One region of the Plantactinospora sp. A48 genome, then DNA from elsewhere that is predicted to be linked to it. Evidence: riboswitches for the same ligand, from Rfam matches in the RefSeq annotation. Region 1 holds a riboswitch; the other holds the start of a gene.
The links. A riboswitch is a leader RNA that binds a small molecule or an ion and turns the genes downstream of it on or off. The one in region 1 is predicted to bind thiamine pyrophosphate.
Positions count from the first base shown of each region.

Region 2: another riboswitch for thiamine pyrophosphate. It lies ahead of ACXN5W_RS03450 (thiamine phosphate synthase); the one in region 1 lies ahead of ACXN5W_RS12640 (ECF transporter S component).

Region 1 is NZ_JBTIXF010000018.1:58,782-73,570, forward strand. It holds gene ACXN5W_RS12560 (glycine--tRNA ligase) at 1-578, opposite strand, end outside; gene ACXN5W_RS12565 (Rv0361 family membrane protein) at 810-1,286, opposite strand; gene ACXN5W_RS12570 (antibiotic biosynthesis monooxygenase family protein) at 1,519-1,860, opposite strand; gene ACXN5W_RS12575 (hypothetical protein) at 1,932-2,201, shown strand; gene ACXN5W_RS12580 (metal ABC transporter substrate-binding protein) at 2,264-3,211, shown strand; gene ACXN5W_RS12585 (metal ABC transporter ATP-binding protein) at 3,288-4,043, shown strand; gene ACXN5W_RS12590 (metal ABC transporter permease) at 4,087-4,956, shown strand; gene ACXN5W_RS12595 (ArsR/SmtB family transcription factor) at 4,986-5,285, shown strand; gene ACXN5W_RS12600 (Fur family transcriptional regulator) at 5,322-5,723, shown strand; gene ACXN5W_RS12605 (hypothetical protein) at 5,711-6,436, shown strand; gene ACXN5W_RS12610 (hypothetical protein) at 6,516-6,686, shown strand; gene ACXN5W_RS12615 (acyl-CoA dehydrogenase family protein) at 6,784-8,760, opposite strand; gene ACXN5W_RS12620 (DUF6328 family protein) at 8,887-9,417, opposite strand; gene ACXN5W_RS12625 (sugar isomerase domain-containing protein) at 9,520-10,269, opposite strand; gene ACXN5W_RS12630 (AAC(3) family N-acetyltransferase) at 10,266-11,315, opposite strand; gene ACXN5W_RS12635 (alpha/beta fold hydrolase) at 11,312-12,133, opposite strand; TPP riboswitch at 12,311-12,417, shown strand; gene ACXN5W_RS12640 (ECF transporter S component) at 12,491-13,066, shown strand; gene ACXN5W_RS12645 (ABC transporter ATP-binding protein) at 13,070-14,650, shown strand; gene ACXN5W_RS12650 (energy-coupling factor transporter transmembrane component T family protein) at 14,647-14,789, shown strand, end outside.
Region 2 is NZ_JBTIXF010000003.1:147,563-162,351, forward strand. It holds gene rpsM (30S ribosomal protein S13) at 1-16, shown strand, start outside; gene rpsK (30S ribosomal protein S11) at 71-478, shown strand; gene rpsD (30S ribosomal protein S4) at 493-1,119, shown strand; gene ACXN5W_RS03420 (DNA-directed RNA polymerase subunit alpha) at 1,336-2,358, shown strand; gene rplQ (50S ribosomal protein L17) at 2,392-2,949, shown strand; gene truA (tRNA pseudouridine(38-40) synthase TruA) at 3,299-4,129, shown strand; gene ACXN5W_RS03435 (class I SAM-dependent methyltransferase) at 4,156-4,761, shown strand; gene ACXN5W_RS03440 (ABC-F family ATP-binding cassette domain-containing protein) at 4,922-6,601, shown strand; gene ACXN5W_RS03445 (aldo/keto reductase) at 6,706-7,650, shown strand; TPP riboswitch at 7,846-7,954, shown strand; gene ACXN5W_RS03450 (thiamine phosphate synthase) at 7,948-8,574, shown strand; gene thiO (glycine oxidase ThiO) at 8,568-9,797, shown strand; gene thiS (sulfur carrier protein ThiS) at 9,788-9,988, shown strand; gene ACXN5W_RS03465 (thiazole synthase) at 9,994-10,767, shown strand; partial or broken gene ACXN5W_RS03470 (thiamine phosphate synthase) at 10,953-11,522, shown strand; gene thiD (bifunctional hydroxymethylpyrimidine kinase/phosphomethylpyrimidine kinase) at 11,771-12,559, shown strand; gene thiC (phosphomethylpyrimidine synthase ThiC) at 12,577-14,160, shown strand; gene ACXN5W_RS03485 (DNA polymerase III subunit gamma/tau domain-containing protein) at 14,300-14,789, opposite strand, start outside.

The DNA.
Region 1 (14,789 bases):
CGGAACGACTTGCCGATCTGGGCGATGCCGAACGGCGGCTTCTTGCGGGCCGAGGTGGCCACGTTGTTGTAGTTCACGAAGATGCCCTGGGCGGTCTCGGGCCGCAGGTAGTGCAGGCCCTCCTCGCTCTCCACCGGGCCGAGGTAGGTCTTCATCAGGCCGTTGAACATCTTCGGCGCGGTGAACGAGCCCTTGGAGCCGCAGTTCGGGCAGTTGATCTCGGTCAGCGACGCGGGCGGGCGGCCGTGCTTGTGCTCGTACGCCTCCTCGAGGTGGTCGGCCCGGAACCGCTTGTGGCAGGACTGGCACTCGGTCAGCGGGTCGACGAACTCCTCGATGTGGCCGGACGCCTCCCAGACCTGCCGGGCCAGGATGATCGCGGAGTCGAGGCCGACGACGTCGTCCCGCTGCTGCACCATGGTCCGCCACCACTGGCGGCGGACGTTCTCCTTGAGTTCCACGCCGAGCGGGCCGTAGTCCCACGCCGAGCGGGTACCCCCGTAGATCTCGCTGGACGGGTAGACGAAGCCCCGGCGCTTGGCGAGGCTGACGACGGCGTCGATACGGTCGGCTGGCATGGTTACCTCCTACGCCGACTGGCGGTCGGCGGGGACGGATCGGGGACGATACGGACGAAGACTTCGGTACACGCTACGGGCTCACACGGTACGGACTCACGCCGGCCCGAGCCCAGCAGATTACCGGCCCGCCCACCTCGGACCGCCGGCCGGGGCCGCCGGGCCGCCAGCACCCGCCGGGGCCGGCTGCGCCGCAGGGCGCCGCTGCCCACGATCGAGGGTACGGGTGGATCAGCTGATGCCACACACCTCGAACCGGCCGGTGTCGCTGTCCTGGGCCAGCGTGACCCGCTCGCTGCGCTGCTGTCCACCCACGTAGGTCACGGTCACCGGCACCGTCACCTCGGGCGGGCTGGTGGCCTTGCCCACCTGGTACGAGCTGATCTCCGGCTCCGTGGAGACGCGCTCGGAGAACTCCCCCGGTGACTCGCGCTGCTGGTCGACCTCGCAGAGCAGCCCGTACGCCTTGTCGTACTGCTTGTCCCGTACCGCCTGGAGATAGTCGCTGACCACGACCCGGGCCTGTTCGTTGACCGCCCGGGTGGTGGAGACCACGAATCCGACCAGGGCGGCGCCGCCACCGCCGCAGCAGATCGCCGCGACCAGCGCCCCGGCACCGAGCCCGAGCCACAGCCGCGTGGTACGCCCCTCGGTCGGCGGGGCCGCGAACGGCGGCGTGACGCCCGGCCCCCGGGGTGGCGGCGGCACACCCGGCCCGGCTGGCGGTCCGGGCAGCCCGGTCGGCGTGCCGGGCCGGGCCGGCGCCCCGGTCGGGATGGCGGGCGCCCCGGTCGCCGACGGCCCACGCCAGCCGCCGGGGCTCTCCGGCGTCGGGTCGCTGCCCGGGGAGCCGAACGGCACGGGTACGTCGTGCCCGGTCGGCATCGACCGGCCGCCCGGTCCGGAAACGGTCATGACCGCAAGGGTAGTGCCCTACCTCTCACCGGTGCGGATCAGTCGCGCGATCACTCGCGGTGATCTCGACCGGTCCGTCCGGTTCGGCGCTCGCCAGTGGTTCGTACGCGGACGGTTCGTCGAGCGATTCGGCCAGCAGTGGCGTCGCGTGGATCTTCACGTCGAACCCGCCGAGTGCCCGCCGGTAGCTGCCGACCGATTCCCACTCGGTGACCAGGCACCAGTGCCGGGGGTCGTCCAGCGCCCGGGCCAGCTGCCCACGCCGGTAGCCCGGCCGGGCCGCCAACGCGGCGAGCGCGGCGTGGGCCCGGACCGTGAACGGCTCCGCGTCCGACTCGTCCACCAGGAACCGGTTAGTGACGAGCACCCGTACCTCCTCGCAGTGACCGGCCCGGTGGCCGGGTTGGCGACGGCCCCACCGACGGCCGCGCCCGTAGGATCCGTGAGGTGCAGCCTACGCAGCCACGGTTCCTGGCCCGACTGGCCCGGTTGAACCCCACGACCGTGTTCCTCGCCACCCTGGTGGTGATGTTGATCGGACTGTTCGCCCCCGGGATCGTGGGCGGCGCCCTGTTGCTGGTGCTCGGTGCCGGGCTGCTCGCCCTGCTCGCGACCACCTGGCCGGTGCAGTCCCCGGCCACCCGGCTGATCCGCCTGGTGATCCTGACCCTGCTGCTCGGCGTCGCCCTGCTCAAGATCGTGGGCTGAGCACCGTCACATACACTCATGCGTTTTTGACAATCATTGTCATCTTCACGCAGAGTTGACCCATGTTCCGCCGAGCCCGAGCCCTGACCGCCGCGGCCGTCGCCCTGACCGGCCTGGTCGGGGTCGCCGCCTGCGGTTCCCCCCGCGACACCGATCCGGATCACGTCGACGTCGTGGCCGCCTTCTATCCGCTGCGGTTCGTGACCGAGCGCGTCGGTGGGGACGCCGTCCGGGTCACCACGCTGGCGCAGCCCGGCGCCGAGCCGCACGACCTCGAACTCACCCCCCGACAGGTCGGCAGCGTCAGCGGCGCCGAACTCGTGGTCTACCTGCGCGGCTTCCAGCCGGCCGTGGACGAGGCCGTCGCGCAGAACGCCGCCGGCCGCGCCTTCGACGTGGCGGCCGGGCAACCGCTGCGGGACGCCGCCGAGCCCGACCGCCACGATGGTGCGGTGGCGCCGGCCGCCGCGCGCGAGCACTCGGACACCGGCGGCAAGGACCCGCACGTCTGGCTCGACCCGACCCGGCTGGCCGGCATCGCCGACCGGCTGGCCGAGCGGCTGGGCGCGGTCGACCCCGGACACGCCGCCGACTACGCGGCCCGAGCCCGCGCGCTGCGGGCCGACCTCACCACCCTGGACACCGGGTACGCGACCGGACTGCGCGACTGTCAGCGACGCGAGCTGGTGACCGGCCACGAGGCGTTCGGCTACCTGGCCGACCGCTACCGGCTGACCCAGATCGGCATCTCCGGGTTGACGCCCGAGCAGGAGCCGCCGCCACGCCGCCTGGCCGAGGTCGCCGACCGGGCCCGCGCGCACGGCACCACCACGATCTTCTTCGAGACCCTGGTCAGTCCCAAGGTCGCCGACACCATCGCCCGGGAGGTGGGTGCCCGCACCGCCGTGCTGGACCCGCTGGAAAGCCCGCCGGCCGGGGCCGACGAGGACTATCTGACCGTCATGCGCGCCAATCTGGCCGCCCTGCGTACCGCCCTGGAGTGCTCATGAACGAGCGCAGCGGCCTCATCACCCAGATCAGCGCGGATCGGCCGCATGGCGGATCCGCGCGCAGCGAGGAGGCGTCATGAGCGTCGTCACCGTCACCCACGGGGCCGTCGGTTACGGCGAGCGACTCGTGCTCCGGGACGTCACCTGCGCCATCGGTGCCGGTGAGGTGGTCGCGGTGCTCGGCGCCAACGGCTCGGGCAAGTCGACCCTCATCCGGGCCGTGCTCGGGCTCGTACCCCTGCGTGCCGGCTCCGTCGAGCTGTTCGGCGTACCGCAGCGGCGGTTCCGGCAGTGGGCCCGGATCGGGTACGTCCCGCAGCGGCTCGGCGCCGGCAGCGGCGTACCGGCCACCGTGGCCGAGGTGGTCGGCGCGGGCCGGTTGGGTCGTCGTGGCATCCTGCGCCCGCCGGGCGCGGCCGACCGGACCGCGGTGGCCGAGGCGCTGCGCGCGGTCGGGCTGACCGACCGGGCCGGCGACCCGGTCGGCACCCTCTCCGGCGGGCAGCAGCAGCGGACGCTGATCGCCCGCGCGCTGGCCGGCCGGCCGGAGCTGCTGGTGCTGGACGAACCGACCGCCGGGGTGGACGCGGCCAGCCAGGACGCCTTCGCCGAGGCGCTGGGCGGCTTCGTCGGGCGCGGCGGAACGGTGCTGCTGGTGGCCCACGAACTCGGGCCGCTGCACCCGCTGATCGATCGCGCGCTGGTCGTACACGGTGGTCGGATCGCGCACGACGGACCGGTGCCGGAACCGGCCGGTCACCATGCCGCCGACGACCACGACCACGTCCATCCGCACGGTCCGGACGAACCCGTGGGGGTGTGGTCGGCATGATCCTTTTCCAGTGCCAGATCAGGACGACCGGGGTGTGGTCGGCATGATCCTTTTTCAGTACGAGTTCATGGTGCGCGCCCTGGTCGGCGCGCTGGTGATCGGGTTGGCCGCGCCCGCGCTGGGGATCTACCTGGTGCAGCGCCGACTGGCCCTGATCGGGGACGGCATCGGGCACGTGGCCCTCACCGGGGTCGGCGCCGGGCTGCTGCTCAACCGGTCGCCCGTGCTGGTGGCGGTGGTCGTCGCGGTACTCGGAGCGATCGCCGTCGAACTGGTCCGGGAACGCGGCCGGACCTCCGGCGACATGGCCCTGGCGGTGCTGTTCTACGGCGGGATCGCCGGCGGCGTGGTGCTGGTCGGCCTGTCGGGACGCGGCACCAACCTCGGCGCGTACCTGTTCGGGTCCCTGACCACCACCTCCCGGGCCGACGTGACCACCATCGCCGTACTCGGGGTGCTGGTCCTGGCCACCATGCTGGCGCTGCGGCCGGCGCTGTTCGCGATCTGCCACGACGAGGAGTACGCCCGGGTCTCCGGGTTGCCCGTGCGGGCGCTCAACCTGCTGCTCGCGGTGACCACCGCGGTCACCGTGACCATCGCCATGCGGGCGGTCGGGGTGCTGCTGATCAGCGCGCTGATGGTGGTGCCGGTCGCCGCCGCCCAGCAACTGACCAGGGGCTTCCTGACCACCATGATGGCGGCCATGGCCATCGGCGTGCTCTCCGCCGGTGCCGGGGTGTGGATCGCCGGAAACGCCGACACCGCCCCCGGGGCCACCATTGTGGTCCTCGCCATCGGCGCCTTCGTGGTCCTCGGTGTCGCCGGAACGGCCCGGCAGCGCCTACGTCGTCGGCACCGGGCCGACGCCTCGACCGTCCCGGTCGAGCCGCCCGAGGTTGTCCTGCGCGGGTGACAATGCTCGACACTGGTTATCGTTACGGTGTGACCGGCAGGGCGGGCTATGAGGCGTACGAGGGTGCCGGTGAACTCCTGCGCGCGCTGGCCGCCCCGATCCGGGTGGCGATCGTGACCGAACTGGCCGGCGGGGAGCGGTGCGTACACGAGCTGGTGGACAAGCTCGGCGCCCCCCAGCCGCTGGTCTCGCAGCATCTGCGGGTGTTGCGCGGCGCCGGGGTGGTACGCGGCTCGCGGCGCGGCCGGGAGATCGCCTACGCCCTGGTCGACGAGCACATCGCGCACATCGTCGCCGATGCCGTCAGCCACGCCGGGGAGGCACCGTGACCGCCGGGAAGACGCCGTGACCACCGGGGAGACGCCGTGACCACCGCGGAGAGCGGGCCGGTCCGCAACACCCGCCAGCGCAGCGCGGTCAGCCGGCTGCTCGGCGAGGTCACCGGCTTCCACAGCGCCCAGGATCTGCACGCCATGCTCCGCGACCGTGGCGAGCGGATCGGGCTGACCACGGTCTACCGCGCCCTGCAGACCCTCGCCGACGCCGGCGAGGTGGACGTGATGCGGCCGCCCGGCGGGGAGCACCTCTACCGCCGGTGCAGCGAGGGGCACCACCACCATCTGGTGTGCCGGGGCTGTGGTCGTACCGTCGAGGTCGAGGGGCCCGCCGTGGAGAGCTGGGCCGACCGGGTGGCCGCCCAACACGGTTTCTCGGACGTCAGCCACACCCTGGAGATCTTCGGCAACTGCGCCGCGTGCGTCCGCTGAGCGGAGCCACCGCGGCCAACGTCAGCGGAGTGCCGGGGGCGGCGGCGAAGGCCGGGGCCAGCGTCGGCGGAATGCCGGGGGTGGCGGCGCGTGGCACGCTGTCCGACGTGAAGATTTATGCCGACCGTTTCCCCACCGCGCTCCGCCAACTCCTCACCGATCTGCTGGTCGTCGTCTGGATCTACGCCTCGGTCCGCTTCGCGCTGTGGGTGCACGATCTCGTCGAGAAGCTCGCCGTACCCGGACAGAAGCTGGAGGGGGCCGGGACCGGACTGGCCGGCAACCTCGCCGACGCGGGCGGCAAGGTCGGCCGGGTCCCGCTGGTCGGCGACGAGCTGACCACACCGTTCCAGAAGGCCGCCGAAGCGGCCCGCTCGGTCGCCGACGCCGGCCGCGACCAGCAGCAACTGGTCGGCAAGCTGGCCCTGGCGCTGACCATCGCCGTGCTGGTCTTCCCGCTCGGGCTGGTGCTGTTCGGCTGGCTGCCGCTGCGGGTGCGCTGGATCCGCCGGGCCGGCGCCGCCGCCCGGCTCCGGTCCGCGCCGGCCGGCCGCGACCTGCTCGCGCTGCGCGCCCTGGCCACCCAGCCGCTACGCCGGCTGACCAGCATCGACCCCGACGTGGCGCAGGCGTGGCGGCGCGGCGACGATGCGACCCTCGACGCGCTGGCCGCGCTGGAGTTACGCGGGCTGGGACTCCGGCCGTCCCGCTGACCCGCCGCCGCCGTCTCCGCCGGGCCGACTTGCCGCGACCTTCGATAACCTCGGGCACCGACCGCTAAGGTTTCAGCTCGTGCCGTACGTACTTGGGATCATCGGTCTGCTCATGCTGGGGTATGCCGCCGGGTTGCTCTGGTTCGTCCGCCGTGGGCGGCGGATCCCGCAGGCCGGCTACCTGGGCCTGCTCCTGCTCAATGGTGTCCTCATCGCGGCCCTGCTCGCCTGGGCGGTGAGCCGCCGGTAACCAACCGGGGTCATCCGGCCCACCGGCTCCACCGGCTCCGGCAGCGTTAACAGGGGGCCCTTGCTATACAAAAAGCGATAACAAGGTGCCCTTCCTTTCACTGGATGCGGCGGCGGACGTCCTCGACGGTGGACTCGCCGGGCTCCCAACGCGCCACCCAGGGCCGGTCGTCGTCCGGGGTGAGCACACCGTCCTCGAGGAAGGCGTACCGGCCGGCCAGGATCCGTCGGGCGGCGGCGTTGTCGACGGTGTCGGTGTTCTCCCACAGCGCCGCGAAGAGGGCGTCGATCCGCAGCCGCGCCTGGCGGCTGAACAGGTCCGCCAACTCCACGCCCTCGGGCCGCTCGTCCCGCTCGGCCCGGGCCCGTACACAGGCCGCCGAGATCGCGAACAGCTCAGCGCCGATGTCCACGATGCGGCCGAGGAACGCCTGCTTGCGCTCCATCCTGCCCTGCCAGCGGGACATCGCGTAGAAGGTCGACCGGGCCAGCTTTCGGGAGCAGCGCTCGACGTAGCGCAGGTGCCCGGCCAGCGGGCCGAACTCGGCGTACGCCGTGGGGCGCTGGCCGCGACCGACCGCGAGCGTCGGCAGCCAGCTGGCGTAGAAGGCGCCGGCCCGCGCGCCGGCCCGCGCCTTGCGGGCCAGCCCGGCGTCCGGGTCGATGATGTCGCCGGCCACCGACAGGTGCGCGTCGACCGCCTCCCGGGCGATCAGCAGGTGCATGATCTCGGTCGAGCCCTCGAAGATGCGGTTGATCCGCAGGTCCCGCAGGATCTGCTCGACCTCCACCGGCCGCTCGCCCCGGGCCGCCAGCGACTCGGCCGTCTCGTAGCCCCGGCCGCCCCGGATCTGCACCAGCTCGTCGGCGATCTTCCAGGCCATCTCGCTGGCGTACAACTTGACCAGGGCGGCCTCGATCCGGATGTCGTTGCGATCGTCGTCGGCGAGCCGGCAGGACAGGTGCAGCATGGCCTCCATGCCGTACGTGGTGGCGGCCATGAACGCCAGCTTGGTGGCCACCGCCTCGTGCTCACCCACCGGCCGGCCCCACTGCACCCGGTCGTTGGCCCACTGCCGGGCGATGTTCAGCGACCACTTGCCGGCGCCCACGCACATGGCCGGCAGCGACAACCGGCCGGTGTTCAACGTGGTCAGGGCGATCTTCAGACCCTTGCCCTCACCACCGATGACGTTCTCGGCCGGCACGAACACGTCATGGAACCGGGTGAGGCTGTTCTCCAGGCCGCGCAGGCCGAGGAACTCGTTTCGGCGTTCCACCGTGATGCCCGGCGCGTCACCCTCGACGACGAACGCGGTGATCCCACCCCGCCGGCCCTCGCCGGCCGGTACCCGGGCCATCACCACCAGCAGGGTGGCCACGGTCCCGTTGGTGGCCCAGAGCTTGACGCCGTTGAGCCGGTAGCCACGGCCGTCCTCGGTCGGTTCGGCGGTGGTGGCCAGCCGAGCCGGGTCGGAGCCGACATCCGGCTCGGTGAGCAGGAACGCGGACACCTCCCCGCCGGCGAGCCGGGGCAGGTAGCGGCGCTTCTGCTCGTCGGTGCCGAACAGCTTGAGCGGCTGCGGCACCCCGATCGACTGGTGTGCCGACAGCAGCGCCGAGATCGCCGGGCTGGCCGAACCGACCAGCATGAGCGCCCGGCAGTAGTCGAGGTTGGACAGCCCCAGCCCGCCGTACGACGGGTCGATCTTCATGCCGAAGGCGCCGAGCCGGGCCAGCCCCCGGAAGACCTCGTCGGGGATCCGGGCGTCCCGCTCGATCTGCCGGCCGTCCACCTCGGACCGCAGGTATCCGCGCAGCCGGTCCAGGAACCCGGCCGCGGCGGCCGATCGCTCGGGGTCACCGGCGGGCCACGGGTCGATGAGGTCGAGCCGGAAGCGGCCGAGGAAGAGTTCCTTGCCGAAGCTGGGCTTGCCCCACTCGGACTCCCGGGCCGCCTCGGCGACCTGTCGGGCCTCCTTTTCGGAGACCTGGCCCGCCTCGGCGGGCAGCGGTCCGGTCGCGGCCGCGTCGTCCGCGTCGCTCGCCGCGCCGCGGTCCTGGGTCGTGGTCATGGCGGCCTCCCCTACCGAGCTGGTACGACGGTCCCGACAACCGACGTTACTACTCAGTTCTACCCACTGGTAGGTCCCTCGACACCGCTGGTCAGTGCCGGCCGACGGGCCCACCGACCCGCCGGATCAGTCGTCGGCGGCCGACGTCTTTCCCCGAACCGCGCCCTCGTGTTCCTCGTCCGCGAACTCCTCGTCGGCGTCCTCGTCCGCCCAGTGGTGCCGGAAGAGTGGCATCGCGATCCAGAACACGACGAACCACAGGCCCGTGATGCCGGACAGGAGCACCGCGATGGTGCTGTCCAGCAGGAAGTCGGTGATCAGGAAGACCGAGCTGACCATCGCCACGAGCATGAAGACCAGACCCCAGGTGGCCATCCGGTGCGCGTACACCACCAGCTCGGGCTTGCGGCCCTGCCGGAACAGCGCCCGATGGAAGGCCACCGGCGCGATGATCAGCGCGGCGGCGCCGGAGGCGGCCAGCAGGGCGACAATGTAGATGTCCCGCTGGAGGTCCGTGGTCTTGTTGAACTGAGCGCTGAACGGCAACGTCAGCAGGAACGCGAAGAGGATCTGCACGCCCGTCTGGGCGACCCGCAGCTCCTGCAACAGGTCGGCGAAGTTGCGCTGCCAGCGCTCCCGCTCGCTCTCCTTGCTCACCGTCACCTCCGGCCCGCTTCTCCCGCGGTCGACCGCCCGCGTGCTGGATGATCTTTCCCAGCGGACGACCGGGACAAACCCCGACAGCGGGCGGGCCGGCGGTCAGGAACCGCGGCGGATCCGCCCGGCGTACCGCTCCTCCAGCACCCGGTTGTGCTCGTCGCCGCCGGCCATGTTGGCCGAGAGATAGACCGGCGGCGTCTCACCGGCCGCCACCATCCGGCCCACCACCTCCACGACCAGCTGCTGGGCCAGCAGCGCCGCGGTGATCGAGGAGACCGCGCCGACCGTGCCGCCGCCGGGCAGCGGCAGCGCCGCGTCACCGTACGGAGCGCCGTTGTCCAGCACCACGTCGGCGAAATCCGCGAGCTTGCGGCCGGACGGGTGTCGGGACGCCATCCGGGCCGAGTGTTCCGCCGAGGTGATCGCGATCAGCGGATGGCCACGCTCAGTGACCAGCCTGGCAAGCTCGACCACGGCGCCGTTGACCCCGGAGTTGGAGGCGACCACGAAGATGTCCCGGGGATCGAGCGGAACCAACCCGAGCAGCCGGTGTGCCACCGCCGGATCCCGTTCCAGCGTCGGGCCGAGCACGCTGGCCGGCTCCCCGCCGTACAGCACCAGGTCGCGCAGGGCGATCCGGTTGGTCGGCACCAACCCACCGGCCCGACCGGCGATCTCCATGGCCAGCGCCTCGGAGTGCCCGGTGCCGAACGCCTGCACCACGCCACCGGCCCGCAGGGCGGTGTGCAGCAACCCGGCGCCACGCAGCACACCGGCCCGCTGCGCTTGGGAAACCCGGACGATCGTCCCGGTGACCGCATCGAGGTAGCCGTCGGCGTCCAGCGTCATTCCGTCCTCCCCGCCGCCGCGGACTCCGGCCCGGCCGGCCCAGGGTCGCCCGCGGTGGCCGTACCCGTGGCTGGGACGTCGCCGGTCGCGGCCGGGGAGCCGGCGGCGGGCATTGGGCCGCCGGCGGGCATTGGGCCGCCGGCGGGCATTGGGCCGCCGGCGGGCGTTGGGACGGTGTTCCCGGTCAGCCAGCGCACCGCGAAGTCGACGGCGGACCGCTGGTCCAACAGTCGGGCCGTGCCGGAACCCACCGGCCCGACCCGGACCGGGATGGCGGCCTCCAGGTCGGCACCCAACCGGTCGAACACCCCGGAATCCAACGCCACGTCCTCCCACCAGGCCCACCGCCGGCCCCCGTCGGCGGTACGTACGGCGGCGCCCAGCCGCTCCCGTGGTGGATCCGGACGCCGGTACTCGGCCAGGTGCAGCGAGGTGTTCGAGTCATGGCCGACGCCCAGCAGCAGTACCTGCGCCGACCGCTCGTAGAGACGGGCCAGTGGGGAGCCCTCGCCGAGCATGTCGGCCAGTTCGTGCCCGCCGACGATCTCGGCGGCGGCCGGCCCGAGGGCGGCGAACGAGACGTGCGGGTGATCGCTGCGCTGGGCACCGGGCGTGGTGCGGACCAACTCCGCCAGCACGCCCATGTACCGGCTCGGGGTCACCGCCGGATCGAAGCCGGGCATCTCCTCGCGGATGATCCGCCACCAGTTCTCGGGCACCGGCGGGTTCTGCCAGCCGGCGGGGTCGGAGTTCTCCGGCGTGTGCGTCGGCACCACGAGGGTGCCGTCCGGACCGAGCACGTCACGCAGCGCCAGCGCCAGCGCCTGGGGACCGCCGCAGACGAACCCGAGGGCCCGCGTCGAGGCGTGCACCAGCAGCACCGAGCCCGGCCGTACGCCGAGGGCGAGCAGCTGCGCCGCGAGCGTGGCACGGGTGTGCGGCACCGGCTGGACGGCGGCGGCCGGCCCGTACGCGCCGGTCGCCTCGCCACCGCCGACCGCGACCGGTCCGGGCACCCCGGCCGGCTCCGGCGACCCGGTGCTCACCGCGCGCCGGTCCGGGACAGGATGGCCTCGACCAGCGGCTCGGGCGCCTCGTCGGGGATCCAGTGCGACACCCCGGTCAGCTCCACCAGCCGGTAGTCGCCGGTGACGTGCCCGGCGCAGGCCATCGCGGCGGTCCGGCCCACCGCCACGTCGCGGTCGCTCCACACGTACGTCGTGGGCACGGCGACCGGGCCGGCGGCCAGTTCGGACCCGGACATCGCCCGGTACCAGTTCAGCGCCGCGGTCAACGCCGCCCGGTCGCGCATCGGCCGGGCGTACGTCTCGACCCGGTCCCGCCCGACGCCCGCGAGCATCCGGCGCAGCACCGCCGCGTTCAGGGCGAGCAGCACGGTCTCGGCCCGGCCGGGCTGGCGGAACAGCGACATGTACGCCGACCGCGCCTTCTGCCGGCGATCGGTGGCCAGCGCGTGCGTGAACGCCGCCGGATGTGGCACCGAGACCGCGGTGAGGGTACGGACCCGGTCCGGATGCCCGGCGGCGAGGTGCCAGCCGACAATGGCGCCCCAGTCGTGCGCCACCAGGTGTGCCGCCGGCACGTCGAGCGCGTCGAGTACGGCGACGGCGTCGGCCACGCACTCGGAGATCCGGTAGTCGGCCACCGCCGCCGGGCGCGCGCCGGGCGAATAGCCCCGCTGGTCCAGCGCGTACGTGCGCAGCCCCGCCGCCCACAGCCCCGGCGTCACGGCGGCCCACTCGCCGCTGTGCTGCGGGAAGCCGTGCAGCAGCAGTACCGGCTCGCCGTCGGCCGGTCCGCCCGCGTACACGTCGAAGGTCAGACCACGGACGTCGAGACGGATGTCCGGATCGGGGCGCATCGCCGGAGCGTACCTATCGATCGGCCGGACCGCACCGCCGTTCCGGCCCGCCAACGCCCGTCAAACGTTAGGAGGGGACCCTTCCTATACGAAAAGCGATAAGCGGGGGCCCTTCCTTTCCGCGCAGGTCAGGGGGTGCTAGCGTCGATGAGACAACTTCACATCCGACAGGGGAGCGCACAGCGCTGAGAGTGCGGGCCACGGCCCGCAGACCCTCGAACCTGATCTGGGTAATGCCAGCGCAGGGAGTTCGGTCGACCTCCAGCCGCGCCGCGGACCGGGCCAGCCGGTACGCGGCGTGCGTCTTGCCTGGTTCCTACGAACTGGGAGTCAACAATCATGAACAACAACCGGTGGCGCACCGTCGACATCGTGGTCGCCGCGGTCCTCGGCATCGCCTTCGGCGTCGTCTTCTGGGCCTGGGGACTGCTCTGGAACGGTCCGGCCGACGCCATTCCGCTGCCCGGCCGGGCCCTGCTCTACGGCGTCTGGCTGGTCCCGGCGGTGCTCGGCGCGCTGGTGATCCGCAAGCCGGGCGCGGCATTCTTCACCCTCACCGTGGCCGCCCTGGTCTCGGTGGCCCTGGGCTCCAGTTGGGGCTGGACCCTGGTGGTGCAGGGGCCGCTGGAGGCGGCGGCCGGTGAGCTGGCCTTCGCGATCTTCGGCTACCGGGTCTACCGGCTGCCGGTGGCGCTGCTCTCGGGCGCCCTGGCCGGCTTCGCGGCGGCGCTCTACGACGTCTTCGTCTGGTACCCGGACACCGCGTGGGGCAGCTTCCGCATCCCGTACCTCGCCCTCACGGTGGTCAGCTCGGTCGTGATCGCCGGCTTCGGCGGGGCGGCCCTGACCCGGGCGCTGGCCAACACCGGCGTGCTGGACCGGTTCCCCGCCGGCCGGGAACGGGCCACGGTCTGACGGGTGAGCGCGGTCGAACTGCGCGGATTCGGTTGGCGGCACGCCGGCCGCCGGGCCTGGGCGGTACGCGGCGTCGACCTGCGGGTCGAGGCCGGCGAACGGGTGCTGCTGCTCGGTGAGTCCGGAGCGGGCAAGAGCACGCTGCTGGCCGCGATCGCCGGGCTGCTCGCGGCCGATTCCGGCGAGCAGGAGGGCACCGTCCGGATCGACGGCCTCGCCCCGGCGGACGCCCGCGAGCGGGTGGGCATCGTCTTCCAGGATCCGCAGGCCCAGATCGTGCTCGGCCGGGCCGGCGACGACGTCGCGTTCGGGCTGGAGAACCGGGGGGTGCCGGCCCCGGAGATCTGGCCCCGGGTCGTCGAGGTGCTGCGCCGGGTCGGTTTCCCGTACGACCGGGACCGTCCCACCAACGCCCTGTCCGGCGGCGAACAGCAACGGTTGGCCCTGGCCGGCGCGCTCGCCCCGCGCCCGGGTCTGCTGCTGCTGGACGAGCCGACCGCCAACCTCGATCCGGCCGGCGCCGAACTGGTCCGGGGCGCCATCGCGGCGGCACACACCCCGGACACCGCGATGATCCTGGTGGAACACCGGGTCGCCGAGGCGCTGCCGCTGGTCGACCGGGTGGTGGTGCTGGCGGCCGGCGGCGGCGTCCGGGCGGACGGCCCACCCGGGGCGATCTTCGCGGAACACGGCCCGGGGCTGACCACCGCCGGGGTGTGGGTGCCCGGCTACCAGGTACCGGACCGGCGGTCCCGGGGCACCGCCGGGCCGGAGCTGCTGCGCGCGGAGCGGGTCGGGTTGCCGGGCCGGCTGCCTCCGGTCGATACGACCGTCCGGGCCGGTGAGGCGCTGGCGCTGCTGGGTCCGAACGGGGTCGGCAAGTCCACCCTCGCCCTGCTGCTCGGTGGCCTGTTGCGCCCGGGCACCGGCCGGGTGGTGGCGAGCCCGGCCCTGACCGACCGGGACCGTGTCACCGGGGGCCGTTCGCGGCCGGGCCAGGCCGGATCGGGCGACGCCGTCGGCCTGCCCGGGGGCCGTTGGCGGGCACGCCGCGTCGACCGGGACGACGCGGAGCCGCACCGCTGGCGGGCGCCGACGCTGGTCGGCCGGATCGGATCGGTCTTCCAGAACCCCGAGCACCAGTTCGTCACCGGCACGGTCGCCGCCGAACTCGCCGTCGGTCCGCGCCGGATCGGACGTACCGAGGTGCAGGTCCGGACCACCGTGGCCGAGTTGCTCGACCGGCTGCGGCTGGACCGGTTGGCCGGCGCCAACCCGTACACCCTGTCCGGCGGCGAGGCGCGGCGGCTGAGCGTCGCGACCGCCCTGGCCACCGCGCCCCGCCTGCTGGTCTGCGACGAACCGACCTTCGGCCAGGACCGCCGCACCTGGCTGGAACTGGTCGACCTGCTGGCCGAACTACGGGACGCCGGTCACGGCATCGTGACCGTCACCCACGACGCCGACTTCGTCGCGGCGCTGGCCGACCGGTGCGTACCGCTCGGCCCTACCGGTCCCGACCGGCCGACCGCGCCCGCGACGCTGGTCGAGGCAGGTCGGACGGAGCCGGAGGTACGACGATGACCGACGCCGGCTCCCCGATGGCACCGCCGACCCGGCCCGGCCCGGTGCCGGCGCCACTGGCCCGACCCGGCCCGGTGCCGGCGCCGCTGGCCCGGCGTAACCCGGTGGCCAAGCTGGCCGCCGCGCTGCTCTTCTCGGC
Region 2 (14,789 bases), on a different contig from region 1:
GGCCGGCAAGAAGTAATCCCGCCGGACTCGTGCCGGACAGCCGAGATTTTCCATAGGAGCGCACAGACTTATGCCACCGAAGGCTCGCGCCGGAGCCGCCGTCAAGAAGGTTCGGCGCAAGGAACGCAAGAACGTCGCCCACGGGCAGGCGCACATCAAGAGCACCTTCAACAACACCATCGTGTCCATCACGGACCCGACCGGTGCCGTCATCTCCTGGGCCTCCGCTGGCCAGGTGGGCTTCAAGGGCTCCCGCAAGTCGACTCCGTTCGCCGCGCAGCTGGCCGCCGAGGCAGCCGCGCGCCGGGCCATGGAGCACGGCATGCGCAAGGTCGACGTGTTCGTCAAGGGTCCCGGTTCCGGCCGGGAGACCGCCATCCGGTCGCTGCAGGCAGTGGGTCTCGAGGTCGGGCAGATCTCCGACGTGACCCCGCAGCCGCACAACGGGTGCCGTCCGCCGAAGCGTCGTCGGGTCTGAGAGGTTAGGAAGAGATGGCTCGTTACACCGGTGCTGACTGCCGCCGTTGCCGGCGGGAGAAGATGAAGCTGTTCCTCAAGGGCAGCAAGTGCGATGGCCCGAAGTGCCCGTTCGAGTCCCGGCCGTTCCCGCCCGGACAGCACGGCCGCGGTCGGACCAAGGAGACGGAGTACCTGCTCCAGCTTCGTGAGAAGCAGAAGGCCCGCCGTGTCTACGGCGTGCTGGAGAAGCAGTTCCGCGGCTACTACGAGGAGGCCGTGGCCAAGCAGGCCAAGACCGGTGAGGTCCTCCTGCAGATCCTCGAGTCGCGGCTCGACAACGTGGTCTACCGGGCCGGCCTGGCCAAGTCCCGGGACCACGCCCGGCAGCTGGTCAAGCACGGCCACCTGACGGTGAACGGCAAGAAGGTCGACATCCCGTCGTACCGCGTCAAGGAGCACGACATCGTCGAGGTCCGGGCCAAGTCCAAGGAGCTCACCCCGTTCGTCGTGGCGCAGGCGGAGGCCGGTTCCCGGTCGGTGCCGGCCTGGCTGGAAACGATCCCCAGCCAGCTCAAGGTTCTGGTCCACACGCTCCCGGCCCGCCAGGTCATCGACACGCAGGTCCAGGAGCAGTTGATCGTCGAGCTCTACAGCAAGTAACGGTCGCTGGGTGGGGCGGCGGTAACCGCCCCGGCGGTCCGGCTTGATCCCTTCGGGGTCATCGCCGCCCCCACCCAGTGGCACGTCGCGCCGGGACGGGCCGCGGTCATCCCTTCGGGGACCGCTGCCCGCCACGGCCGGCTCGCCGGTCCGCCGGCGACTCGGAAACTGAGTTTGGGCATCAAATAGCGGGTGCCCCGAACGAAAAGAGAAGTCATGCTCATCAGCCAGCGGCCCTCGTTGTCCGAGGAGTCCATCAACGAGACCCGCTCCCGGTTCGCCATCGAGCCGCTTGAGCCGGGATTCGGCTACACCCTGGGGAACTCGCTCCGGCGGACCCTGCTCTCCTCCATCCCGGGCGCGGCGGTCACCTCGATCAAGATCGACGGTGTGCTGCACGAGTTCACCACCATCCCGGGGGTCAAGGAGGACGTGGTCGAGCTCGTCATGAACATCAAGGAGCTGTGCGTCAGCTCCGAGCACGACGAGCCGGTCAGCATGTACCTGCGCAAGCAGGGCCCGGGCGACGTCACCGCCGGTGACATCCAGCCCCCGGCCGGCGTTTCGGTGCACAACCCGGACCTGAAGCTCGCCACCCTGAACGGCAAGGGCCGGCTCGACATGGAGCTGACCGTCGAGCGGGGTCGGGGCTACGTGACCGCCGCGCAGAACAAGCAGGCCGGCGCCGAGATCGGCCGCATCCCGGTCGACTCGATCTACTCGCCGGTGCTCAAGGTGACGTACCGGGTCGAGGCGACCCGTGTCGAGCAGCGCACCGACTTCGACCGCCTGGTCATCGACGTCGAGACCAAGGCGTCGATCGGCCCGCGTACCGCGCTGGCCTCCGCCGGCTCGACCCTGGTCGAGCTGTTCGGCCTGGCCCGCGAGCTGGACGAGACCGCCGAGGGTATCGACATCGGCCCCTCGCCGCAGGACGCCCAGCTGGCCGCGGACCTGGCGCTGCCGATCGAGGAGCTGGACCTGACCGTCCGCTCCTACAACTGCCTCAAGCGCGAGGGCATCAACACCGTTGGTGAGCTCATCGGGCGGACCGAGGCGGACCTCCTCGACATCCGGAACTTCGGTCAGAAGTCGATCGACGAGGTCAAGATGAAGCTCGCCGGGATGGGTCTGGGGCTGAAGGACTCGGCCCCGAACTTCGACCCGGCGCAGGTCGTGGACTCCTTCGGCGAGGCCGACTACGACACCGACGACTACCGCGAGACCGAGCAGCTCTAGTCCGGCTGCCGCCACCACTGAGGAGCACCAACAATGCCCACGCCCACCAAGGGCCCCCGCCTCGGCGGCAGCCCCGCGCACGAGCGGCTGATGCTGGCGAACCTGGCCACCGCGCTGTTCCAGCACGGCAAGATCCAGACCACCGAGACGAAGGCCAAGCGGCTGCGTCCCCTCGCCGAGCAGCTGATCACCAAGGCGAAGCGCGGCGACCTGGCCTCCCGTCGTCGGGTGCTGGCCGTCGTGCGGGACAAGGACGTGGTCTACGCGCTGTTCGACCAGATCGCGCCGCGGTACGCCAACCGGCCCGGCGGCTACACCCGGATCGTGAAGACCGGTCCGCGCAAGGGTGACGCCGCTCCGATGGCGATCATCGAGCTGGTCGAGGAACTGGTCGCCGCGGCGCCCGCGAAGGCGACCAAGAAGGCCACCGCCCGAAAGGCCGCCCAGCAGGACAAGGTCGAGGCGCTCGCTCCCGAGGAGCAGGTGCCGTCGTCGGTCGCGGACCAGGACTCGGAGGCTCCGGAGTCGGTTTCCGGTGACACCGCGGCTGCCCGTGAGGACACCGACGAGGCCGACACCAGCAAGTCCTGAACCATCCCGCATGCGCCGGCGTCGGTTCGGCAGCACGTGACGAGCCGGGCCCGGCACCCTCCACAGGTGCCGGGCCCGCCCCGTTCCCCCCACCAGCCCCCTCCCACCCGGCCCCCCGGACCGGCGCGGCCCTCCCCGGACCGGCGCGGCCCTCCCCGGACCGGCGCGGCCCTCCCCGGACCGACGCGCCCCCCCGGACCGGCGCGGTCCCCCCGACCGGCGCGTTGATCATGAAGTTAGCTGACGAAATCGGCTCGATTTCGTCAGCTAACTTCATGATCAACCGGGGGGAGGGGTGCGCGGGGGAGGGGTGTGGGGAGAGGGGAGAGGGGAGAGGGGAGAGAGTGTGGTGGGCGAGGGGATTCGGGTACGGCTGGATGTGGCGTACGACGGGGCTGACTTCTCCGGATGGGCGGCTCAACCGGGTCGCCGTACCGTCGCCGGTTTGCTCGCGGCGGCGCTGGACCAGTTGCTCGGAGTCGGCGCAGCGACCGGGCTGACCGTGGCCGGCCGGACCGACGCCGGGGTACACGCCAGCGGGCAGGTCTGCCACGTCGACCTCACCGATGCCGCCTGGCGACCGGTGGCCACCACCCTGGTACGCCGGCTCAACGCCGTACTCGCGGCCGACGTCCGGGTGCGGGCGGTGACCGAGGTGCCGGCGGAGTTCGACGCGCGTTTCTCGGCCACCTTCCGTCGGTACGAATACCGGGTCACCGACGCGGAGTTCGGGGCCGAACCGCTGCGCCGGCACGAGGTGCTCGCCTGGCCCCGCCCGCTGGACCTGGCCGCGCTCAACGCCGCCGCCCTGGGCCTGGTCGGCGAGCACGACTACGCCGCGTACTGCCGGCGCAAGGAGCACGCCACCACCGTGCGGGAGCTGACCCGGCTGGACTGGCGGCGCGATCCGGACGGGCTGGTGATCGGTACCGTGCAGGCCGACGCGTTCTGCCAGTCGATGGTGCGCAGCCTGGTCGGCGCGATGCTGGTGGTCGGCGACGGGCGGCGTCCGCCCGAGTGGCCGGCCAGCCTGCTGCGGCGGCGGGAACGGGCCTCCGAGGTGACGGTGGTCCCGGCGCACGGACTCACCCTGGTCGCCGTCGGTTACCCCGACGATCCCACCGAGTACGCCCGGCGGGCCGACGCCACCCGCCGGCTCCGGCTACCGGCCGAAGCCTGAGTACGGATGCTGACAGAATGCCCGACGTGACCGGCGACCATTACTTCACCGCGCAGCCCGGCTCGGCGCCCCGGGAGCGGGATGTCGAGTTCCGGGTGGCGGACCGGGATTACACCCTGACCGCCGCCGCCGGAGTCTTCTCGGCGGACCGGCTCGACCTCGGCACCGCCGTACTGCTGCGCAAGGCCGACCTGCCGGGGCCCGGCGCGGCCGGTCCGTTCCTCGATCTCGGCTGCGGGTACGGCCCGATCAGTTGCGTGCTGGCCAGCAGGGCGACCGCCGCCACGGTGTGGGCGGTGGACGTCAACGAGCGGGCGCGTGAGTTGACCGCCGCCAACGCCGGACGGCTGGGCCTGGCCGACCGGGTCCGGGTGGCCGGCCCGGACGACGTGCCGGCCGGAGTCGAGTTCGCGGAGATCTGGTCGAACCCGCCCATCCACGTCGGCAAGGCCGAGCTGCACGGGCTGCTGCTGCGCTGGCTGTCCCGGCTCGCCCCGGACGGGGTGGCCTGGCTGGTGGTCGGCCGCAACCTGGGCGGCGACTCGTTGCACCGCTGGCTCGTCGAGCGGAACTGGACGGTCGAGCGGCGGGCCAGCCAGAAGGGCTTCCGGGTGCTGCGGGTGAGCCGCTGACCGGCGGGGCCTGGCAGACGGGGACGTCGCTGACCGGCGGGGCCCGGCAGGCCGGCTGCGTCGCTGACCGGCGAGGCCCCTGCTCGGCGACCATCCGGCCGCTCGTGACCGACCGGTAATTGGGTGGGCGTTGCCTGGTTTCCTCAGGCACCATTCCGGCGTGGGCTACATCGACATCGCCGGGGTCGGGCATGTGCTGCCGGACGGTCGGGAGCTGTTCGCCGACGTGTCGTTCCGGGTGGGCGAGGGCGCCAAGGTCGCCCTGGTCGGTCCGAACGGTGCGGGCAAGACCACGCTGCTCCGCATGGTCGCCGGCGATCTGCCGGTGCGGACCGGCACCGTCGCCCGGTCCGGTGGACTCGGCGTGATGCGGCAGTTCATCGGCATGATCGGCGACGACACCACGCTGCGGGACCTGGCGCTGTCGCTCGCCGAGCCGACGCTGCGGACCGCCGGCGAGCGACTGGCCGAAGCCGAACGGACCCTGCACGCGGCCGAGCTGCGCGGTAAGTACAGCACCGCGGCCGGCAAGGCCCAGCTCGGGTACGCGGACGCGCTGGGCGTCTGGGGCGAGGCCGGCGGGTACGACGCCGAGGTGCTGTTCGACACGGTCGCCACGATCGTCCTGGGCCTGCCCTGGGACGCCTGCCGGGACCGTCCGGTGCGGACCCTGTCCGGCGGTCAGCAGAAGCGCTTCGCCCTCGAACTGCTGCTGCGTGGTGCCGACGAGGTGCTGCTGCTGGACGAGCCGGACAACTTCCTCGACGTACCGGGGAAACGCTGGCTGGAGCGGCGGCTGCGCGAGTCGGCCAAGTCGGTGCTGTACGTCTCGCACGACCGGGAGCTGCTGGCCCAGACCAGCGATCGGGTGGTGGCCGTGGAGGGCGGGTCCGCGTGGATCCATCCCGGCAGCTTCGCGAGCTGGCACGAAGCCCGGGTGGCCCGGCACGCCAGGCTGGACGAGCAGCGTAAGCGCTGGGACGAGGAGCACCAGAAGCTGCGTGAGCTGATGCTGATGTACAAGCAGAAGGCCGCGTACAACTCGGACATGGCCTCGCGCTACCAGTCGGCGCAGACCCGGTTGCGCAGGTTCGAGGAGGCCGGGCCGCCGCCCGTACCGCCGAAGGACCAGGACATCCGGATGCGGCTGGCCGGTGGGCGGACCGGCAAGCGCGCGGTGATCTGCGAGCAGCTTGAGCTGGACGGCCTGACGTACCCGTTCGACCTGGAACTCTGGTACGGCGACCGGCTGGCGGTGCTCGGCGCGAACGGGACGGGAAAGTCGCACTTCCTGCGGCTGCTGGCCCGGGGCGGCACCGACCCGGATCCGGCGAACGCGCCGGTCGACGTGGGTCCGGCGCTGGCGCCGGTGGCGCACGACGGGGTGGCCCGACTGGGCGCCCGCGTCCGGTCCGGGCACTTCTCGCAGACCCACGACCGGCCCGAGCTGATGGCGAAGACCCTGGTGGAGGTGCTGTGGCGGGGGGATGACCATCGGGCCGGGATGGATCGGCACGCGGCCATGGCGGCGCTGTCCCGGTACGAGCTGGCCGGCCAGGGCGACCAGCGGTTCGGCTCGCTCTCCGGCGGGCAGCAGGCGCGGTTCCTGGTGCTGCTGCTGGAGCTGTCCGGGGCGACCCTGCTGCTGCTCGACGAGCCCACCGACAACCTGGACCTGGCCTCGGCCGAGGCGCTGGAGGCCGGTCTGCGGGCCTTCGAGGGTACGGTGATCGCGGTCACCCACGACCGTTGGTTCACCCGGTCGTTCGACCGGTTCCTGCTGTTCGCCGGCGACGGCGAGGTGAAGGAGACCACCGAGCCCGTCTGGGACGTGGGATGAGCCGTTCCTGCCCCACCGACCGGGCCCGGTGGCCGGTCACGGTCGTTCCCGGGTGACATCGGTGCCGCACGGGTCGGCGGCATAGGGTTGATCGCGTGACTGAGATGACCTATCGCCGGTTGGGCGACTCGGGCCTCGTGGTGTCCGTGGTCGGCATCGGCTGCAACAACTTCGGCCGGAAGCTCGACGCGGACGGCACCCGGGCCGTGGTGGACGCGGCCCTGGACGCCGGGATCAACTTCTTCGACACCGCCGACATCTACGGCGAGCCGCACGGTGGCTCCGAGGAACAGCTCGGCGCGGCGCTGAAGGGTCGCCGGGACGACGTGGTGGTGGCCACGAAGTTCGGCATGGACATGTCCGGGATGAACGGGCCCGACCACGGTGCCCGGGGCGCCCGCCGGTACGTCGTGCGGGCCGTCGAGGCGTCGCTGCGCCGGCTCGGAACCGACTACATCGACCTCTACCAACTGCACGAGCCCGACCCTGGTACGCCGATCGAGGAGACCCTGGCCGCCCTCGACGACCTGGTGCGGGCCGGGAAGGTCCGCTACCTCGGCAACTCCAACTTCGCCGGTTGGCAGATCGCGGACGCCGACTGGACGGCGCGGTCCGGCGGCTACACCCCGTTCATCAGCGCGCAGAACCACTACAACCTGCTGGAGCGCGGGGTGGAGGCGGAGATCGCGCCGGCCTGCGAGCGGTTCGGGCTCGGTCTGCTGCCGTTCTTCCCGCTGGCCAACGGGCTGCTGACCGGCAAGTACAAGCGGGACGAGGCGCCGCCGGAAGGCAGCCGGCTGGCCGGCGGCGGCCGGTACGCCCAGCGGTTCGCCGCCGCGCCGTGGGACACCATCGAGGCAATCGAGAAGTACGCGGCCGAGCGCGATCTGTCGATGCTCCAGGTAGCGATCGGCGGGTTGGCCGCGCAACCGGCCGTGACCTCCGTGATCGCCGGGGCGACCACACCGGATCAGGTGCGGGCGAACGCCGAGGCCGGCAGCTGGGAGCCGAACGACGACGACCTGACGGCCCTGCGCGACCTTCTCTGACAGACGGTGCACCTCTGACAGACGGCGCACCTCTGACGGCCGGTGCCTTTGGCGGCGGCGGTGTTCTCGACGGCGGTCGGCTGCTGACCGGTGGTGGACGGCGCGGTCCCGGCGGCCCGGTTGCCGGGCACTTCGACGTCCACCCATCGGACGAGGGCTTGGCAGCGGTCGCCGCCGTACCGTACCGTCGGCCAGGAAGAACCCCACGGGAGCCCGGCGCACCGGGCTGAGAGGGGGGCTGCGGCCCCCGACCGTCGAACCTGATCCGGGTAATGCCGGCGCAGGGAGGAGTGGTGCATGCCAGCCCTGGCACGACTGCATCTCGTCACCGACACCCGTCCCGGACGCGACCCACTCGGCGTCGCCCGCGCGGCGCTCGCCGTGGCCGGTCCCCGACTGGCGGTCCAGGTCCGGGTCGAGGACGACATGCCGGACCGGACGGCGTACGAGTTGACCACCGCGCTGGTCGCGGCCTGCGCCGAGGTCGGCGCCACCTGCCTGGTGAACGACCGGCTGCACGTCGCGCTCGCGGCCGGTGCCGCCGGTGGACATGTGGGCGCCCTCGACCTGCCGGTGGCGGCGGCCCGGCGGGTGCTCGGGCCGGCCGCCGTACTCGGCGGCACCGCCCGGGAGCCGGTGGCCGCGCGGGCGGCGGTGGCCGAGGGAGCCTCCTATCTCGGGGTCGGACCGTGCTATCCGACGTCCAGCAAGGACGGCCTGCCGGAACCGCTCGGGCCGGTGGGTCTGCGGGCCGTCGCGGGGTCCGTGGACGTACCGGTGATCGCCATCGGCGGAGTGACCCCGGAACGGGTGCCGGAGCTGGTGGCGGCCGGGGCGTACGGGGTCGCGGTGATCGCTGCGCTCAGCGGTGCCGCCGACCCGGCGCGGGCGACCCGGGACCTGCTGCGGGGACTGCCGTGTTAACAGGGGGCCCTTCCTATACGAAAAGCGATAACAGGGGGCCCTTCCTTTCAGACGTGGCGGTGGTTGGCGGGGGGCCCATCGGGTTGGCCGTCGCGTGGCGCTGCGCCGTTCGGGGACTGCGGGTGACGCTGTACGACCCGGAGCCCGGGTCGGGTGCCTCGGCGGTCGCCGCCGGGATGCTGTCACCGGTCAGCGAGACCACCTTCGGCGAGCGGGACCTGACCCCGCTGCTGGTCGACTCGGCGCGGCGCTGGCCGGCGTTCGCCGCCGAGCTGACGGCGGCCAGCGGCCGGGACATCGGCTACCGGACCGAGGGCACCCTGATCGTGGCGCTCACCGCCGACGACGCCGCCGAGGCCCGACGACTGTGGACGTACCAGCAGGAGTGCGGGCTGCCGCTGCGGCAGTTGCTGCCCGGCCAGCTCCGGGACCGCGAGCCGGGGCTCAGCCCGCGGGTACGGGCCGGGGCGTACGCGCCGGACGACCATCAGGTGGACCCGCGCCGGCTGGTACCCGCGCTGGCCGACGCCGCCCGGGCGGCCGGCGTCACACTGGTCCGGCGACCGGTGGAACGGCTGGCCGAGATACCGGCCGGCACGGTGGTGGTCGCCGCCGGGACCGGTACGGCCGCGCTCACCGGCCTGCCGATCCGCCCGGTGAAGGGCCAGATCCTCCGCCTCCGCGCTCCCACCGGGGCTCAGGGGGTGCTGCGGCATGTGCTGCGCGGCCAGGCCGACGGCCGGTCGGTCTACCTCGTGCCGCGGATCGACGGCGAGGTGGTGGTGGGTGCCACCGTGGAGGAGCGGACCGACCGGACCGTTACGGCGGGGGCGGTCCTGGACCTGCTCCGGGCGGCCACCGAACTGGTGCCGGAACTGGGCGAGTACGAGCTGGTCGAGGCGCGGGCCGCGGTCCGTCCCGGCACGCCGGACAACCTGCCGGTGCTCGGCCCGCTGCCGGACCGCCTCGGCGGCACGGGCGCCGTCGGTCGTCGCCCGGTGTTCGTGGCCGGGGGGCATTACCGGCACGGCATCGTGCTCACCCCGGTGACCGCCGACCTGATCGCCGACGCCCTCACCGGCGAGGACGTGTCGGTTGTGCTGGCGCCGTTCCGGCCGGACCGGTTCGGCACCGAAGCCGGCCGCCGCCCGGCCGAGCCCGCGCTGGGCGTACGCGGTGGACCGGCCCAACCAGTCGAGGAGGGAGCAACCCGATGGAGCTGACCGTGAACGGGACGGCCCGGACGCTGCGGCCGGCCACCACCCTGGCCGAGCTGGTCGGCACGGTCACCACGCTGCCCCGGGGAGTCGCCGCCGCGGTGAACGGTGACGTGGTGCCGCGGGCGCAGTGGCCGGACACGGTGCTGCGTGCCGGCGACCGGGTCGAGGTGCTGACCGCGACCCAGGGCGGGTGACCGGGATGACTGAACTGATCATCGCGGGGCAGCGGTTCACCTCCCGGCTCATTCTCGGCACCGGGGGAGCGAGCAACCTGGAGGTGCTGGGCCGGGCGATCCGGGAGTCCGGTACGGAACTCGTCACGGTCGCACTCCGTCGCGTCGACACCGCCGCCGTGGGCGGCGGGGGGCTGCTCGACCTGCTCACCTCGTGCGGGGTACGGGTGCTGCCCAACACCGCCGGCTGCCGTACCGCGGCCGAGGCGGTCCGGACCGCCCAACTGGCCCGGGAGGCGTTCGACACCACCTGGGTCAAACTGGAGGTGATCGGCGACGAGCGGACGTTGCTGCCCGATGGCGCCGAACTGCTCGCCGCCGCCGAGCGCCTGGTCGCGGACGGGTTCACGGTCCTGCCGTACAGCAACGACGATCCGATACTCGCCCGCCGGCTGGCCGACCTCGGCTGTGCGGCGGTGATGCCGGCCGGTGCTCCCATCGGCTCGGGCCTGGGCATCGCCAACCCGCACCACATCCGGCTGATCCGGCAGAGCGTGTCGGTGCCGGTGATCCTCGACGCGGGCATCGGCACCGCCTCCGACGCGGCCCTGGCGATGGAGCTGGGGTGCGACGGGGTGCTGCTGGCCAGCGCGGTCACCCGGGCCGCCGACCCGGAACGGATGGCCGTGGCGATGCGCCACGCGGTGACGGCGGGGTGGTTGGCCGCCGGGGCCGGCCGGATTCCCCGGCGGTACCACGCGCTCGCCTCCACTCCGGACGAGGGGCGGCCGGACCTGTGACCGGCCGGGATCCCGCGGATGAGCCACCGGTCTTCGCCGGACCCGCCCACTCTGGGCGGTCAGGCTTGAACTCGCCGTGGGCGGGCCCGGCGAAGACCGCCGCTGGTGTTTCCGTCGAAGCCGTCGACTCTGGGCGGTCGGGCTTGATCTCGTCGTGGGCGGATCCGGCCGAGACCGTGGTCGGCGTGCCCTCCGGGCTGCTGGTGCTCACCGACCGTCGGCTGGCCTACCGCCCGCTGCCCGAGGTGATCCGTGCGGCGGTAGACGGCGGGGCCCGGTACGTCGTGCTGCGCGAGCGTGACCTGCCGCGCGCCGAGCGGGCGACGCTGGCCGACGCGCTGCGCCGGATCCTCGCCGAAGTCGGGGGCACCCTGCTGGTGTCCGGGCCGGACCCGCTGGGCGGGGACGCCGTACACCTGACCGCCGCCGGCCCGTACCCGCCGCCCCGGCTGGGGTTGGTGGGCCGGTCCTGTCACGACCGGACCGAGCTGACCCGCCTCAGCACCGAGGACTACGTGACGCTGTCGCCGGTCTTCCCCACCCGCACCAAGCCCGGGTACGGCCCGCCGCTGTGTCCCGACGGACTCGCCGAGCTGATCCGGCACAGCCCCGTCCCGGCCATCGCCCTCGGCGGCATCGAGACCCCCGCCCAGGCAGCCGCGTGCGTCGACGCGGGGGCGGCCGGAGTGGCCGTCCTCGGCGCCATCATGCGGGCCCACGACCCAGCGGAAACGGTCGCCGCCCTGCTGAACGCCCTGGCCCAGCCACCAGCCCCGGTGACGCGAAGCGCCAGCACCCACCCGTCGACCGCCCATCCCCGCCCAGTGAACGCCAACGCCGGGCTAGCGAACGCCCACCCCCGGACGCCGGAGGCCTCCGACAGGACTGCGAACGCCCACGCCCGGACGCTGGATGGCCACGACGGGGCGGCGGCCGACCGTGCCCGGACGCTGGATCGCCACGACGGGGCGGCGGTATCGGCCACCATCGATGGGTTACAGCCGTGACGCCCCAGGCCCTGCTCACGATCGCCGGCTCCGACTCCGGCGCCGGTGCGGGCATCCAGGCTGACCTCAAGACCATCGCCGCGCTCGGCGGGTACGGCACCTCGGTGATCACTGCGGTGACCGCGCAGAACACCCGGGAGGTGACCGCCGTACACGCCGTGCCGGCCGAGGTGGTGGCGGCCCAGCTGGACGCCGTGCTGGCCGATTTCCGGATCCGGGCGGTGAAGACCGGCATGCTGGGCGACGCGCGGATCGCCGAGGTGGTGGCGACCCGGGCCGAGGCGGGTCGGCTGCCCAACCTTGTCGTCGACCCGGTCCTGGTGGCCACCACCGGCGCCCGGCTCGGCGCGGTGGAAACGGTGCGCCGGCTGCTGCCGTACGCGGTGGTGGCGACCCCGAACCGGGCGGAGGCCGAGGCGCTGGTCGGTGGCCCGGTGCGAACCCCCGACGACATGCTGGCGGCGGCCCGGGAGCTGGCGGCCGGCGGACCGGCGGCGGTGGTGGTGACCGGCGGTGACCTGCCGGACGGTACCGAGGCCGTTGACGCGCTCTGGCACGGCGGACGCGGCCGGTTGCTGTCCGCGCCCCGGCTGCCGGGCCGGAACACGCACGGCACCGGCTGCTCGTTCTCCGCCGCGCTCGCCGTCCGGCTCGGGGCCGGGGACGACGTGCCAGCGGCGGTGAGCTTCGCGAAGGAGTACGTCGCCCGTGCCATCGCCGGCGCGGGGGCGTGGGAACTGGGCGGCGGCCACGGCCCGCTCGATCACTTCGGATGGTCCCGATGACGACAGGAGGCAGCAAAATGGAAGCTCGCCGGAAGGTCTATGTGGAGGGGCCACGGCCCGATGTACGGGTGCCGTTCGCGGAGGTCGTGCTCGGTGGGAACGAACCGCCGGTGCGGCTGTACGACACCTCGGGGCCCGGCTCGGAGCCGGTCGTCGGGTTGCCGCCGCTGCGCGGGCCCTGGATCGCCGAGCGCGGTGACGTGGCGCCGGTACGGGGGGCCGGCAGCCCGCTGGCGGGACAGCGGCCCACCCAACTCGTCTACGCGCGGGCCGGGATCATCACCCCGGAGATGGAGTTCGTCGCCGTCCGGGAGGGCGTTCCGGCCGATGTCGTACGGGACGAGATCGCCGCGGGGCGGGCCGTGCTGCCGGCGAACGTCAACCACCCGGAATCCGAGCCGATGGTGATCGGTGGCCGGTTCCTGGTGAAGGTGAACGCCAACATCGGCACCTCGGCCGTGACCTCGTCGGTGGACGAGGAGGTGGAGAAGCTGACCTGGGCCACCCGGTGGGGCGCGGACACCGTGATGGATCTGTCCACCGGCAGCCGGATCCACGAGACGCGTGAGGCGATCGTCCGCAACTCGCCGGTGCCGATCGGCACGGTGCCGATCTATCAGGCGCTGGAGAAGGTCGGCGGTGACCCGGTGAAGCTGTCCTGGGAGGTGTTCCGGGAGACCGTCATCGAGCAGGCCGAGCAGGGCGTCGACTACATGACGGTGCACGCGGGGGTGCTGCTGCGGTACGTCCCGCTGGCCGTGAACCGGGTCACCGGCATCGTCTCCCGGGGCGGTTCGATCATGGCGGCGTGGTGTCTCGCCCACCATGAGGAGAATTTCCTCTACACCAACTTCGCCGAGCTGTCCGAACTGCTGGCCCGGTACGACATCACGTTCTCGCTCGGCGACGGGCTGCGGCCGGGCTCGATCGCCGATGCCAACGACGAGGCACAGTTCGCCGAGCTGCGTACCCTCGGTGAGCTGACCACGGTGGCCTGGGAGCACGGTGCCCAGGTCATGATCGAGGGCCCCGGCCACGTGCCGATGCACAAGATCAAGGAGAACGTGGACCTCCAGCGGGAACTGTGTCACGAGGCGCCGTTCTACACGCTCGGCCCGCTGACCACCGACATCGCGCCGGCGTACGACCACATCACCTCGGCCATCGGCGCCGCGATGATCGGCATGTACGGCACCGCCATGCTCTGCTACGTCACCCCGAAGGAGCACCTGGGGCTGCCGGACCGGGACGACGTGAAGGCCGGGGTGATCGCGTACAAGATCGCCGCGCACGCCGCCGACCTCGCCAAGGGTCATCCGGGCGCCCAGGCCTGGGACGACGCGCTGTCCAAGGCCCGGTTCGAGTTCCGCTGGGAGGACCAGTTCAACCTCTCGCTGGACCCCGACACCGCCCGGGCGTACCACGACGCGACGCTGCCGGCCGCGCCCGCGAAGGCCGCACACTTCTGCTCGATGTGCGGCCCGAAGTTCTGCTCGATGAAGATCAGTCAGGAGCTGAAGGCGTACGCCGATCGTGGCATGCAGGAGAAGTCGGCGGAGTTCCTGGCCGGCGGCGGCCGGGTGTACCTGCCGCTGGCCTGACCCCATCGCTCGGTGCGGCCGGCGGCCCGACTGTCTGGGTCTGGCCGGCGGCCCGCCTGGTCTCGTTTGCGGCATGCCTGTCTGGGCGGTGGCCCGACTGGTGTGGCCGCCGGAGGCCCGGTCCGTACGTCCGCGTGCGCTATTCCGGGTCGGGTCGGCCGGGGGACCGCAGCGATCGGCGTGGGCCGGGGTCCCGGGGTGGTGGTTCGGACGGAGGGCTGGACAGGCCGGCCACCCAGTCCACGTACTCATCGTCCCCCGCCTTGGCCTTCCGGCGGCCTCGTCCGCGCCCCTTGACCGGGCGCTCGGCGGGGCCTTCCGCCGGGGCACCGGCCGGGTGCTCGACGGAGCCTTCGGCCGGAGCTTCGGCGCGCCCTTCGGCCGGGGTGTCGGCGCGCCCTTCGGCGGGGCCTTCGACCGGGCCACCGGCCGGATGTTCGTTCGGGCGGTCGGTTGGCCGTCCGGCCGGAATTTCGGCCGCCCGATCGGTTTCGGCCGCCGCTGTCTTCGGCGCCGTCTGCTGAGCCACCTGCTCCCTCGGGGCCGCTGATTCGGTCGAGGCCATTGAGTCGGTCGGGTCCGCTGATTCGGTTGAGGCCGTCGAGTCGGTCGGGTCCGCTGGCCCGGTC